3 regions of the Megasphaera sp. ASD88 genome follow, and region 1 is predicted to be linked to each of the others. Evidence: riboswitches for the same ligand, from Rfam matches in the RefSeq annotation. Region 1 holds a riboswitch; each other region holds the start of a gene.
The links. Region 1 has a riboswitch for FMN ahead of ribD (bifunctional diaminohydroxyphosphoribosylaminopyrimidine deaminase/5-amino-6-(5-phosphoribosylamino)uracil reductase RibD). Riboswitches for the same ligand answer to the same signal wherever they lie in the genome.
Positions count from the first base shown of each region.

Region 2: linked by a shared signal. The riboswitch ahead of CJ260_RS06785 (FGGY-family carbohydrate kinase) and the one ahead of ribD (bifunctional diaminohydroxyphosphoribosylaminopyrimidine deaminase/5-amino-6-(5-phosphoribosylamino)uracil reductase RibD) in region 1 are both predicted to bind FMN.
Region 3: linked by a shared signal. The riboswitch ahead of CJ260_RS03430 (bifunctional 3,4-dihydroxy-2-butanone-4-phosphate synthase/GTP cyclohydrolase II) and the one ahead of ribD (bifunctional diaminohydroxyphosphoribosylaminopyrimidine deaminase/5-amino-6-(5-phosphoribosylamino)uracil reductase RibD) in region 1 are both predicted to bind FMN.

Region 1 covers NZ_NQXW01000001.1:231,531-236,394, forward strand. The annotation lists gene pknB (Stk1 family PASTA domain-containing Ser/Thr kinase) at 1-513, shown strand, start outside; gene rsgA (ribosome small subunit-dependent GTPase A) at 527-1,384, shown strand; gene rpe (ribulose-phosphate 3-epimerase) at 1,387-2,031, shown strand; FMN riboswitch at 2,089-2,225, shown strand; gene ribD (bifunctional diaminohydroxyphosphoribosylaminopyrimidine deaminase/5-amino-6-(5-phosphoribosylamino)uracil reductase RibD) at 2,325-3,461, shown strand; gene CJ260_RS01260 (riboflavin synthase) at 3,442-4,083, shown strand; gene ribE (6,7-dimethyl-8-ribityllumazine synthase) at 4,116-4,580, shown strand; gene CJ260_RS01270 (DUF6173 family protein) at 4,648-4,864, opposite strand, start outside.
Region 2 covers NZ_NQXW01000010.1:5,516-10,379, reverse strand. The annotation lists gene CJ260_RS06790 (LysR family transcriptional regulator) at 1-821, shown strand, start outside; FMN riboswitch at 951-1,087, shown strand; gene CJ260_RS06785 (FGGY-family carbohydrate kinase) at 1,187-2,728, shown strand; gene CJ260_RS06780 (3-hydroxybutyryl-CoA dehydrogenase) at 3,007-3,867, shown strand; gene CJ260_RS06775 (short-chain-enoyl-CoA hydratase) at 4,011-4,793, shown strand.
Region 3 covers NZ_NQXW01000003.1:99,764-104,627, forward strand. The annotation lists gene CJ260_RS03420 (ATP-binding protein) at 1-568, opposite strand, end outside; gene CJ260_RS03425 (Crp/Fnr family transcriptional regulator) at 776-1,363, shown strand; gene CJ260_RS03430 (bifunctional 3,4-dihydroxy-2-butanone-4-phosphate synthase/GTP cyclohydrolase II) at 1,443-2,660, opposite strand; FMN riboswitch at 2,758-2,889, opposite strand; partial or broken gene CJ260_RS03435 (FAD-binding oxidoreductase) at 2,964-4,366, opposite strand; gene CJ260_RS03440 (septum formation initiator family protein) at 4,531-4,857, shown strand.

The DNA of each region.
Region 1 (4,864 bases):
GCGAAGGGCTCGTCGGTCGACGTCATTATCTGCCGCAAGGCCGAAAAGAAGAATGACGCTAAAAACGGACAGGATGCGCCGACCGTCAGCGGCATGACCTTGGATACGGCCATGAAGACCTTGGAAAACGCCGGATATATCGTCGGCAACGTGACCAATCTGGATGCGTCCAAGGACAACGCCCTGGCTAAGGTTGTCAAACAAAGTCCGCGCAGCGGCAACGTCGTCGATTTGACTGTCGAATACGGCGCAGCGGCGGCTGTTCCCGACGGCAGCGCCAATAATCAGGAACCGGCCGGCACGCCTCATTACGGCACGGTGAATATCAGCGTTCCTTCCGGCGCGTCGAGTCAGCACGTGCAGATCGTCGTGACGGACGACAACGGCACCCGTGTCGTCTATGACAAGAACCAGTCCGGCGGCGACAGCATTACTAAAAATATCAGCGGCGTAGGCAAGACCCGCGTCAAGGTATATATCAACAATTCGTTAGTACAGGATCAGTACATTTAATTGAAGGAGGATCATGACTACAGGCCGCGTTATAAAAAATTACAACGGATATTACTACGTAGATATCGGCGCCGGACAGCTCGTCGAATGCCGTCGCCGGGGAAAGGTCAAGGCGAAGATACTCGTCGGAGATGAGCTGGAAATTACGGAATTAGGCGGCGGAAAGGGCGTTGTCGAAAAGCAGCTGCCGCGGCGGAACAGCCTCCGCCGCCCGGCCGTAGCCAACATCGATCAGATGTTTGTCATCATGGCGGCGCAATCGCCGGACCCCAATCAGTTTCTCGTCGACAAGCTGCTCATGACCTGCGAATACGGCGGCGTTCATCCGAAGCTGTGCTTTAACAAGTGCGATTTAGACCGTGAGACGGCGGAAGCCTATAAAGCCTTTTATGAAACCTGCGGCTATGATGTCTATCTTGTGTCTGCCGTTACCGGCGAAGGGCTGGACGCCATCAAGGCTTTGCTTCCTCATAAGATGACCGTATTTGCCGGGCCGTCCGGCGTCGGGAAGTCGAGCCTGTTGTCCCAGATTTTAGGGCGGGACCTGTCTGTCGGCTCGGTCAGCGAAAAAATAAAACGGGGCCGCCATACGACGAGGCACTCGGAAATCATGCAGCTGGAAGGCGATACGTATGTCATCGATACGCCGGGATTCAGCTCACTGGAATTCGAGCACCTCGACAAAGGGGAAGTCTTCGCCTTATTTCCCGACATGACGCCTTACGGCGGACGCTGCCGCTTTTCGTCGTGCCTCCACTTGTCGGAGCCAGACTGCCCCGTAAAGGATGCCGTTGCCGAAGGCAAGATACAGAAAGAACGGTATGAAACGTACTGCAAAATCGTCAATTCTATTCTCGAAAGGAACCGATAGGTATGATACACATTTGTCCTTCTATTTTGTCCGCCGATTTTTCCCGGCTGGCTGAAGAAATTAAAGACGTAGAATCAAAGGGAGCAGACTGCATCCATCTCGATATGATGGACGGCCATTTCGTGCCGAACCTGACGTTCGGCGTGCCGATCATCGCCGCCTTGCGGAAGCACGTTTCCATTCCCTTCGACGCCCATTTGATGGTCGAACATCCCGACGTATACGTAGACGGCCTGGCAAAAGCCGGCGTGCAGTACGTTACAGTCCATCAGGAAGCGTGTCCTCACCTGGACAGCACGCTGCAGCATATCCGCAGCGCCGGCATGAACTGCGGTGTCGCCTTGAATCCGGCTACGCCTGTATCGTCTTTATCCTGCGTGGCGGCGCAGCTCGATATGATCCTCATCATGAGCGTCAATCCCGGCTTCGGCGGTCAGAAATTCATTCCCTATTCGCCGGATAAAATCCGCGAAGCCAGGGCGCTGCTCGATTCCGTCGGCAACACGGAAGCCGTCGTAGAAGTAGACGGCGGCGTCAACGCCGATACAGTACAGTCCGTCAAGGAAGCCGGCGCTACCTTCCTCGTCGCCGGCAGCGCCGTATTTGGAGCGGCAGACCGGGCTGCAGCCATCGCCGCGCTGCGGTAAGAAGTCTGTACTTGTATTTCTATCCCTTATGTGCTAAAATCATAGGTGGATATGAATAATAGTCTTTGGGGCAAGGTGAGAAAGGGCAGCTTTCAATTCCTGACCGGCGGTATAGTCCGCTAGCCTGGCGTAAGCGGGGCTGAACCGATGCGATTTCGGTACCGACAGTATAGTCTGGATGGGAAAAGACGACATTTCGTTTATTTTTGTTGTGCGCAAAAGGCTATTGGGTTTCCATACCCGTAGCCTTTTTATTTTTTATAATAAAATCTATCAGGAAAGGAATGACAGATTTGGAACCGGTAGATTATATGAGAAAAGCCCTGGAGCTGGCAAAGCTGGCTTTAGGGTATACAACGCCGAATCCGGCCGTCGGCTGCGTCATCGTAAAAGACGGCGAAATCGTCGGCACGGGCTATCATCGCCAGGCCGGCACGCCCCATGCGGAAGTATGGGCCCTGCGCGAAGCCGGCGACAAGGCGAAGGGCGCGACGGTATACGTTACGCTGGAACCCTGCGCGCATTACGGGCGGACGCCGCCCTGCGCCCGCACGCTCGTGGAAAAGGGAGTCGGCAAGGTCGTCATCGCCATGCTGGACCCCAACCCCCTCGTAGCGGGAAAGGGAGCGGCCATCCTCCGGCAGGCCGGCATACCTGTCGAAATCGGGCTGCTTTCCAAGGAAGCCGCTCAGCTGAACGAAGTATTCATTAAAAATATGATGGTGCAGAAGCCGTTTATCGCCGTCAAAATAGCGCAGAGCCTCGACGGCTGCATCGCCTCGCGGACGGGAAAATCCCAGTGGATTACAAATCAATGGGCCCGCAATTACGGCCACTACCTGCGCTCTATCTACGACGGCATCCTCGTCGGCATCAATACGGTCAAGCTTGACAATCCGCTGCTGACCTGCCGCATCCGCCGCGAAGCCCATGACGAGCCTCACCAGCCGGTGCGCATCATCATGGATTCGCAGGGCCACATTCCCCTCAATTCCCTCGTCCTGACGGATAAGACGTCGCCGACCATCGTCGTGACGACGTCCCTCTGCCCGGTAGAAAAAATGAGAGAATTGAAAAACATGGGCGTCACCGTCCTGCTGGCTCCGCTGAACAAGGATCGTCACATCGATTTGCCGGCTGCTCTGGACTTGCTGTACAAGCAGGGCCTGCAGAGCATCCTCGTCGAAGGGGGCAGCAAGATTCAGGGGACCTTCTTCGACCACAAGCTCGTCGATAAGATATACGCCTTTATCGGCGACAAAGTCATCGGCGGCGAACAGGCCCTGTCGTCAGTCGGCGGCCACGGCGTCGATTCCCTCGACGAATGCCTGCCCCTGGCTTACGATTCGGTCGAGCTGCACGACGGCAATATTTTGATTACAGCGTATAATGCGAACAGGGAGGGAGCTTATGTTCACTGGCATCATTGAGGAACTGGGCACCGTCGGCCAGATGGACCGCCGTCCCGACTCGATAAAGCTGACGATTCAGGCCCGTAAGGTACTGGAAGGGACGCAGCTCGGAGACAGCATCGCCGTCAACGGCGTCTGCCTGACGGTGACCTCCATGACGGATTCGTCCTTCACGGCCGACGTCATGCACGAAACGATGCGCCGTTCGTCCCTGAGCGATATCAAGAGCGGCTCTAAGGTCAACCTGGAACGGGCTATGCAGGTCGGCGGCAGGCTGGGCGGCCACATTGTCAGCGGTCATATCGACGGCGTCGGCCATATTGCCCGCATCGCCGCCGACGGCATCGCCCGGGTCATTACGATTTCCATTCCCAAGGACATGGAGCCGTTCATCGTCGAAAAAGGTTCTATCGCTATCGACGGCATCAGCCTGACCGTCGTTTCCGTAGGCAACAGCCAATTTTCCGTTTCCATCATTCCCCATACGATGGCCAATACGACGCTCATCGACAAGCATCCCGGCGCCGTCGTCAATTTGGAAACCGACGTAATTGGGAAATATGTCCATAGCTTTACAACAGCCCATACGGGCAAACGTTCCGGCATCACAATGGAAACGCTGTTGGAAAATGGATTTTAAAATACTATTTCAGAATAGGAGAGTGTTCTACTATGGCACACATTAAAGAAGGTCAATTAATTGGTTCTGGTTCTAAGTTTGGTATCGTCGTAGCGCGTTTCAACGAATTTATCTGCAGCAAGCTCCTCGGCGGCGCATACGACGCCCTCCATCGTCACGGCGTAAGCGACGACGACATCACGACGGCCTGGGTTCCCGGCTCCTTTGAAATTCCCCTCATCGCCCAGAAAATGGCCGAATCGGGCAAATACGACGCCGTTATCTGCCTCGGCGCAGTCATCCGCGGCGCGACGAGCCACTACGACCTGGTCTGCAATGAAGCAGCCAAGGGCATTGCTCAGGCGTCCCTGAAGACAGGCGTGCCTATCATGTTCGGCGTCATTACGACGGAAAATATCGAACAGGCTATCGAACGGGCCGGCACGAAAGCGGGCAACAAGGGCTTCGACGTAGCGACAGCGGCTATCGAAATGGTCAACCTCATAAAAGAACTGTAAGAAAACGCAAGAGGCTGATGCCGAAGAATTTCTTCGCGCACCAGCCTCTTTTATACGCCGTATGCAGTTATTCTGCCGCAGGCTCCGTATCAGGCTCGTCTTTCGTCGTAAAGCCGATAATCCGCCGCGGCTTATCCGTATCGTCGGTCCGCTTGACGGCGACGAGAAGCAGGTTCAGCTGAGACAAGTGCTGAACCAATTCGACATGAGAGCCGTCAGATAGTTCGCCGTAGAAGACGATCATGTTCGGGTCCCAAAAGCCTACGTCCTGAATGCTGAAGGTA
Region 2 (4,864 bases), on a different contig from region 1:
TCACGCAGCCTACCTTGTCGCGCCAGCTCATGCAGATGGAGGAAGAGTTCGGCGTGTCCCTGTTCAAGCGCAGCAAGCACAGCATCATACTGACTGAGGAGGGCATGATACTGCGCCGCCGGGCCCAGGAGCTCGTCGACCTGGCCGAAAAGACGGCGAAGGAAGTGTCGCGGCAGGACGAGGTCATTTCCGGCGAAATCGCCATCGGCTGCGGCGAGACGAAGAATCTGGAGCCTATGGCCAAGGTCATGGCGGCCTTTCAGCAGGCCTATGGAGAGGTGCAGTTTACCTTGTATACGGGCATTGCCGACGACGTGAAGGAGCGCATCGAGCAGGGAACCCTCGATTTCGGACTACTCATTGAGCCCGTAGACGTGAGCAAGTACAGCTACCTGCGCATGCCTCTCAAGGACCGCTGGACCGTGCTGATGCGGCAGGATCATCCCATGGCGGCGAAGGAGGCCGTCGAGCCGCAGGATCTGGCCGGGCAGCGCCTCATCATGCCGGCCCGCTTGTCCGTAAAAAATCAGGTCGAAGCCTGGCTGGGGCGATGGCAGTCCGACGTGCGCCTGGCCGTGTACATGAATCTGTCGGCATACAACAAGATGGTCCTGACGGACAACGGCGTCGGCCTGGCCTTGGGGCTGGACTTCGACACGGTCTTGCCGGGCTTGTGCATGCGCCCTATGAAGCCGTTCATCGAAAACGGCAGCTACATGGTCTGGAAAAAGAACCAGTTCTTGTCGCCGCTGCTGGAACGGTTCATCGAGTTTACGGAAGTATATCTGCAGGAGCACTATGGAGCGCAGCGCGGTGAATAGGGCACCGGCGTCTGGACAAAGGCGTTTCACCGGGCGGGCTTTGCTTTTGCCGTCGTCTTACTTGTTTTTTCCATTCCATCGTAGTATGATATATATGTAAAAAATACATAATATATTTACATTAATATATTTAGTCTTTGAGGCAAGGTGAGAAAGGGAAATCCTTTCAGAGTCCTGACCGGCGGTGATAGTCCGCAACCTCCTGAGGGAGCTGACCCGGCGAAATTCCGGGACCGACAGTATAGTCTGGATGAGAAAAGACTTCGGGCGTGGCACAGGTGTGTTTGCCGTGCCGTTCTCAAGTGCGAAAAGGCTGGATGTATTCCGGCCTTTTTTTGATTTGCCGCAAGATAGAAGGGCAGGTAATGGATATGGAAAAGAAATATTATTTGGGATTTGACGCCGGGACGCAGAGCGTAAAGGTCGCCGTGTACAGCGAGGACATGGAATGCGTAGCTATGGATACGGCTAAGACGACGCTGTATTATCCTCATCCCGGCTGGGTGCAGATGGACGTAGATGAATATTACCGCCTCATCAAGCAGTGCATGGCGTCGTGCAGCCGCCAGCTGGAAGAAAAGGGGATTTCCCCGGCGGCGGTGCGGGCTATCATGGGCGACGGCATCATCTGCGGCATCGCCGGCATCGACGCCGAAGGAAACGCCGTGACGCCGTACGTCAATTATCTGGACAGCCGCACGGCCGACGACGTAGAAGGGCTGAAGGCCTTGAAGCTGGATATCTGGGCGGCCGAAACGGGCAACGCCGAGCCGAACGTCATGTTCCCGGCCATGTTTGCCCGCTGGTTCATGAAGCATATTCCGGCCTTTAAGGAAAAGGGCGTCAAGTTCGTCCACAACTGCCCGTACGTCCTCATGCATCTGGCCGGATTGCAGGGAGAAGACGCCTTTATCGACTGGGGCGCTATGTCCGGCTGGGGCCTGGGTTACAACGTCGTGACCAAGGAGTGGTCCGATGAGCAGCTGCGCATCCTGGGCATCGACAAGAAATACATGCCGCGCATCGTCAAGCCCTGGGACATTATTGGCCGTCTCTGCGAAGCCGACGCCCTGGAAACGGGCTTTCCCGCCGGCATTCCCATCTGCGCCGGCGCCGGCGATACGATGGAATCCATGATGGGCAGCGGCATTCTGGAAGCGGGCAAGGCCGTCGACGTAGCCGGCACGTGCGCTATGTTCTGCGCCGCTACGGACGGCATCATCCCCGAATTGTCCGTACCGGGAAGCGGCCTCATCTTCAATTCGGGCACCTTGCCGGGGACGTATTTCTATTGGGGCATGGTGCGGACCGGCGGCCTGGCCCTGCGCTGGTTTAAGGACTCTGTCTGCCGCCGCGAAGACGACGAATACTACGCCGAGCTGGATAAGTTAGCGGAACGCCATCCAGCGGGCTGCGACGGGGCGATGTTCATTCCCTACCTGACGGGCGGCAACGGCGATTTCCCCCATGTGCGCGGTACCTTCACGGGCCTGACCCTCGACTCGGACCAGGGGGCGATGTGGCGCTGCGTCCTCGAAGGCATCGGCTACGATTACATGGAGGTCACCGACCGGTACCGGGCGGCAGGCATCGACTTGACGACGCTGACCATTACGGAAGGGGGCAGCCGCGACGATTTGTGGAACCAGATCAAGGCTGACATGCTGGACACGCAGGTATCAACGCTGCGCGTCGCCGGCGGCGCCGTGCCGACGAACTGCATTGTAGCGGCCTATGGAGCCGGCGACATTGCCGACCTCAAGCAGGCCCTCCAGCGGCAGCTCGCTGTCCACAAGACCTTTGGGCCGAACAAGGACAACACGGCCATGTACCGGCGGCAATACGAACAAAGACGCCGTATCTTGCAGGCCTTAAACGTCGGCGAAGGGCAAAAAAATGAATTGTGAAAAATTACATAATCTGGTATGACCAACGTTCATAATATAACGTAGTAAACGGCGCTTTTGGTATCGAATGATGAAATAAAAGTATTGGACATGGTTTATGTATTAAAAAAACGTATACATAATATGCAGTTTTTTGGAAAAATCGCGTTTTTTCGGTAGATTTTTTTGGAAAACGTGATATACTATGAGTGTAAGCAGTGAAACTTATTTTAATATCGCGCGTGAGTTTTCGAAAGAGAATCGTGAAAAAAATCACGCGAAATAAGGAGGAGTTTAACATGTTTTGTAAAAAGGTAATGGTTATTGGCGCAGGCACCATGGGTTCCGGTATCGCTCAGGTATTTGCTGTTAACGGTTGCGAAGTCGTTTTGAATGATATTAAAGACGAATTCATCGCCGGCGGCAAAGCTAAAATTGATAAAGCCTTAACGAAATTGGTCAGCAAGGAAAAAATGACGCAGGAAGAAAAAGACGCCGTAATGGGCCGCATTTCCGGTTTCGTTACCCGCACGGCCGACAACATGAAAGACATCGACCTCGTTGTTGAAGCTGCTATCGAAGATCTGAAAATCAAATCGGCTATCTTCAAAGAATTAGACGAACTCTGCCCGGAACACACGATCCTGGCCAGCAACACGTCCTCTTTGTCCATCACGCAGATCGGCGCAGCTACAAAACGTCCGGACAAAGTTATCGGCATGCACTTCTTCAACCCGGCTCCGGTCATGAAATTGATCGAACTCATCAACGGCATCGCTACTTCTGAAGATACGTTCGCAAAAATCAAAGAAGTATCCGAAGAAATCGGCAAATCCCCGGTTAAAGTTGCAGACTTCCCGGGCTTCGTAGGCAACCGCGTCGTTATCCCCATGATCAACGAAGCTATCCAGGCTTTGATGGAAGGCGTAGCATCCAAAGAAGATATCGACTCCGTATGCAAACTGGGCTTCAACCATCCGATGGGCCCCTTGGCTTTGAGCGACTTGATCGGCAACGACGTTGTCCTTCACATCATGGAAGTTCTCTATGAAGGCTTCGGCGATCCGAAATATCGTCCGTGCCCGCTCCTCAAAACGTACGTCAACGCTGGTTACCTCGGCCGCAAGACGGGCAAAGGCTTCTACGACTACACGAAATAATAGGCGAGCAGTACAAACACAACTCTATAAGCAAGCAATGTAAACTCAAGCGATTTATATTTGTCAGGCAGTGGGCGTGAGTATTCACGCCCCTTGTTTGCACGTCCTACGTGTGAATATATTATTTTGGGAGGGTTCTAATTATGGACTACAAAAACATTCTTTACTCGGCAGAAAACGGTATTGCAACGATTACGATCAATCGTCCGAAAGCTCTGAACGCCCTGAACACGGAAACGGTTTCGGAATTAAGAGACCTCGTCGGCAAAATCGCCGCTGATTCCGAAATTAAAGTCGTCGTTATCACGGGTTCCGGCAGCAAATCCTTCGTAGCCGGCGCAGATATCGTTGAAATGTCCACGAAGAATGCAGTTGAAGGTCGCGCATTCGGCAAAATCGGTCAGGATACGTTTACGGAAATCGAAAACATGCCGCAGCCGGTTATCGCTGCTATTAACGGCTTCGCTTTGGGCGGCGGCTGCGAACTGTCCTGCGCTTGCGACATCCGTTATGCTTCTGAAAACGCTAAATTCGGTCAGCCCGAAGTTGGCCTCGGCATTACGCCGGGCTTCGGCGGCACGCAGCGTCTGCCCCGTGTCGTTGGCCGCGGCTACGGCAAAGAACTGATTTTCACGGCTGGCATGATCGACGCTCAGGAAGCATATCGTATCGGCCTCGTAAACAAAGTTGTTCCTCAGGAAGAACTGATGGATACCGTATATGCATTGGCTAAGAAGATCGCGAAAAACGCTCCGATCGCCGTACAGCTCTCCAAAGCAGCTATCAACCGCGGTATCAACTGCGACGTTATCACTGGTATTGCTTATGAAGACGAAGTATTCGGCCTTTGCTTCGCTACGGAAGACCAGAAAGAAGGCATGGGCGCTTTCGTTGAAAAACGTAAAGCTACGTTCACAGGCAAATAATATCCTTGATATTGCCATATGAATAAGAAAAAACCGTATCCTCGTCAGAGGGTACGGTTTTTTTGATAGGC
Region 3 (4,864 bases), on a different contig from region 1:
CAGTCAATTTTTCGGAATAGTCAATGCTGTCCAGCTTAGGGCAGCCGACAATCGTAATTTTATTGCGAATGAAATCTTCATGGAACCGAGCGTAGGCATAGGCTGTGCAGTCCGCTGCGATGAGCAGATGGGCTCCGTCGAAATAGTCTGCTTTGACCGGCACGAGTTTGATTTGTACGGGCCATTGGCGCAGCTGCGATTGTGCGACTGCCGGCGTGTTGGGAAGTTCGGCTGCAGCCGTCTGAAGAGACATGGCTGCCTGTCCGGGGCAGCCGTGAGAAAGTACGCGGGACTGGCTGCCGGGACATCCGCCAGTATGTTTCAGACCATTGGCTTTCATATTAGCCTTTACGGCGGCTTCGTCATAGGGAGCGGCTTCGCGCTCTACAAAGGTAATGGCGTTCGTCGGGCAGTGGGGCAGGCAGTCGCCTAGTCCGTCACAGTAATCGTCGCGCATGAGGCGGGCTTTTCCGTCTACCATGGCGATGGCCCCTTCGTGGCAGGCTGCTGCGCAGGCACCGCAGCCATTGCATTTTTCTTCATCAATTTGAATAATTCTTCTAATCATAATGTATTCCTCCAGTGGTTTTATATACGTAAATAGCATGGGCATGTAGTGTGCTGCCTTATGGTGAAAGTATACTATACAGGGCAGGAAAAATCTGTTGTTTTTGCAACGAGGTGAATGAAATTGCAATATTTTTTACCAGTCATTCAACATTCTGAGTTGTTTGCTCACATCGGGACAGAAGATATTGGCAAACTACTGGATGCGATGGACATATATAAAAAGAAATACAAAAAAGGGAATTTTATTTTCTATGCAGGAGATACAATTGAGCAAATCGGCATTGTCTTATCCGGCACGGTGCACATCCTGCAGGAAGATTACTGGGGCAACCGCAACATCTTGTCCCAAGTTCGCCCCGGCAGTTTATTTGGCGAAGCCTTTGCGTGTCTTCCTGATGTAAAGTCGACAGTAGATGTTGCCGCCTTAGACGATACGGAAGTTATGTTCATCAACGTAAACAGCATTATTCATGCCGGCCAGGTCTTAACGAAAGCGCAGGAACGTGTGGCTTTGAATCTTCTGGCTATCATGGCACGGCGCAATATGCAGCTTACGCAGAAAATACGGTATATGTCACAACGGTCGACGCGGCAGAAGCTCATGTTCTATTTGTCGGAAGAAGCGCTGCGGCAGGAATCTTCGTCGTTTACACTGCCCTTTAACCGACAGCAGCTGGCCGATTTTCTCTCTGTCGACCGGAGCGCCATGTCGGCAGAGCTGAGCCGGATGAAAAAAGATGGGCTGATTGACTATTACAAAGATAAGTTTATTTTGAAAGAACCGCAGGTATAAGCCAAAAAGAGCAGCAGCAGACTTCTAATGGTTATTCAGAATCTGCATGCTGCTCTTTTTCTTAGATAATTACGCTGTATCAGCGCAGGTGGGGAAGAATATGTCCCATCTTATGCTTTTTCGTTTCCAAATAGAATTCGTCGAATTCCTGGGGTTTCATTTCAATCGGCACGCGTTCTACGATTTCTACGCCGAAGCCTTCAAGGCCGTAGATTTTTTCCGGGTTGTTCGTCAGCAGGCGCAGTTCTTTGGCTCCCAAATCCTGCAGAATCTGAGCGCCGATCCAATATTCGCGCAGGTCTGGCGCAAAGCCCAGCTTTTCATTGGCTTCTACGGTGTCATAGCCCTGTTCCTGAAGGACGTAGGCCTTCAGCTTGTTGATGAGGCCGATGCCCCGGCCTTCCTGGCGCATGTAGAGGAGAATGCCCCGGCCTTCGGCGTTGATCTGGGTCATGGCAGCGGCCAGCTGTTCGCCGCAGTCGCAGCGGCACGAGCCGAATACGTCGCCGGTCAGGCATTCGGAGTGGACGCGGCAGAGCAGGTTTTTACCGTCGCCGATGTCGCCTTTGACGAGGGCGACGTGGTGTTCGCCCGTCAGGTCGTTGACGTAGCCGTAAATTTTGAATTCGCCGAATTTCGTCGGCATCTTAGCGACGGCTTCGCGGACGACGTGCTTGTCGTGACGGCGGCAGTAGTTCTGCAGGTCGTGAATAGTGATGAATTTTAAATTGTACTTGTCGGCCAATTCCCACAGCTGCGGCGTCTGCATCATCGTGCCGTCGTCGGCCATGATTTCGCAGCACAGGCCGACTTGCTTCAGGCCGGCGAGGCGCATGAGGTCGACCGTCGCTTCCGTATGGCCGTTGCGGGCCAGGACTCCGCCGCGCTTGGCGATTAAGGGGAAGTTATGGCCGGGACGGCGGAAGTCTTCGGGACGGGCCGTTTCTTCCGTGCATTTGCGGGCCGTCAGAGCCCGTTCTACGGCGGAAATGCCCGTCGTCGTATCGACATGGTCGATGGAGACGGTGAAGGCCGTTTCGTGATTGTCCGTATTGTCGCTTACCATCGGCGGCAAACCGAGCTTGCGGGCGTATTCGATGCTCATGGGCATGCAGATGAGGCCCTTGCCGTGCGTTGCCATAAAGTTCATGTTTTCTGTCGTGCAGTACTGGGCGGCGCAGATAAAGTCGCCTTCATTTTCTCTATCCGGGTCGTCGGTGACGATGATGATGTGCCCGGCTTGCAATTCTTCGATTGCTTCTTCTACGGTATTGAATTTTCTGTTTTCCTTTGCCACAATAAAACCTCCTGAATATGATAAAGCCCTGACGGTCTGTCCAGCAGCGTCAGGGCTTTTTGGTCAACACAACACAAGCTGCGCGGCGGCAGCTCCATCGTATCTTCTTCCATCCAGACTATACTGTCGGTTTTGGAATCGCACCAAATCACGAGCACATGGCTCCTACGCCGTAGCGTTCGCGGACTATACCGCCGATCGGGAATTTCACCCTGCCCTGAAGATATATGACTACATGAATCATTATACACAGAATGGCTATCCTTGGCAAGAGCCGCCGCAGCCGGCCGGGCTGGGACAGGCCTATTCCATGTCGAATATTTTGCCCGGATTGAGGATATTGTTGGGGTCCAGGGCCTTTTTGATGGCTTTCATCATGGCCAGCTCGTCGGGATTGGTAAATTCTTCCATCAAGTGCTTGCGCTTAAAGCCGATGCCGTGCTCGCCCGATAAGCGGCCGCCGTGGGCGTAGATGAAGGCGTACAGCTCCTGCTGGTTTTGTTCGACCCGGCGGGCCCAGTCTTCGTAGGGCGTATCGTCGGGCTTTAAGATGTTGAGATGGATGTTGCCGTCGCCGGCGTGGCTGGCAATGCGGGTGATCAGGCCGTATTTGCCGGCCAGGCGGAGAATTTCCGCCAGCAGGAGCGGTTCCTGGTCGACGGGGACGACGACGTCTTCTTTGCTGACGATGAGACTTTCGGCGCGGACTGCCTCGGCAAAGGCCTTGCGGGCCTGCCAGATTTTATTGTGGTCGGCGACGAGGACCGACGACGCGCCGTGCTGCGTGCAGAGCTCGTCTAAGGCGACGGCCTTGTCGTCCAGGTCGTCGTCATTGATGCCTTCGACTTCGACGATGAGGTAATTTCCCGAATCACTGCCCTGCAGCTTTTCATGGAGATATTTTTCTACCGATCGGATCGTAATATTGTCCATGTATTCGACGCAGGTCGGGACGATGCCTTGCTTTAAAATGGCTCCGACGGTGCCGATGGCTTGTTCCGGCGAATCGAAAACAGCCAGCAGATCGAGGGCGTATTTTGGCTTCGGCAGGAGCTTGACTGTCGCCTTGGTGATGATGCCCAGCGTGCCTTCCGAGCCAATGACCAGCTGCTCGAGGCAGTAGCCTGTCGATTGCTTCTGCAGGCGTGCGCCGAGCTGGACGATGCGGCCCGTCGGATTGACGATTTCCACGTCGTATACCTGATGGCGCGTCGTACCGTATTTGACGGCCCGGTTGCCTCCGGCGTTGGTGGCGATATTGCCGCCGATAAAGCAGGAGTCGCCGCTGCAGGGGTCGCCGGCGTAGAACAGACCCTTGGCTTCGGCTGCGTCCTGCAGGTCCGACGTGCGGACGCCCGGCTCTACGACGGCATATAAGGCGTCTTCGTTAATTTCCAGAATGCGGTTCATCTTTTCCAGGGACAGGACGACGCCACCGTAAATGGGCACGGCGCCGCAGGCCAGGCCTGTGCCGGCCCGCGGGGCACGACGGGAAAATGATAGGCGTTGGCCAGCTGGACGACGGCGGCGACCTGCTCGGCCGTTTCGGCAAAGACGACGGCTTCGGGCATGTGGTGGTACGCCGGGTCGGTCACTTCGTCGTGGGAATAGGGCTGCATTTTATCCGGATCTGTCACGACGTTTTTAGGGCCGGCGACAGCTTCCAGTTTTTTTAAAATTTCAGGAGTAATCGGTGCATATCTCATGAGCAAAGACCTCTGTTTCTTCATAGTTTACGTTCTATTATATAATATCAGCGGCATTTGCGAAAGTGGGCCGTATTAAATCGAGAAAAAACTTTATCTTACGTGAAAATGAAGGTATACTTATAGCATGCGCATTGCAGCGCTTACGTTAAAGGAGCGGAATCATGACGGAAAAACGGGATGGACGGCTCCGACGTACCAGGACGGTGCGCCGGCGGCGTACGAAAAAAAAGAAGGGGATGACGCTGTACAAGGGCATCGTCCTTCTCATACTGCTGGTCGGCGGGGTCTTCCTGTGCCTGCGCATGTATCAGATGTGGCAGATTCATGAGGATATGGAGCGGACGCTGCAGCAGGAGCAGGCCTTGACGGAAGAAAACCAGCGGCTGAAGGACAGAAAAGAACAGCTGCTGTCCCCTGACGCCGTGGAAAAACAGGCGCGGGAACAGTTCGGACTGGCCGAGCCGGGAGAAATCCCCTACAGGCGCTGACGACGCG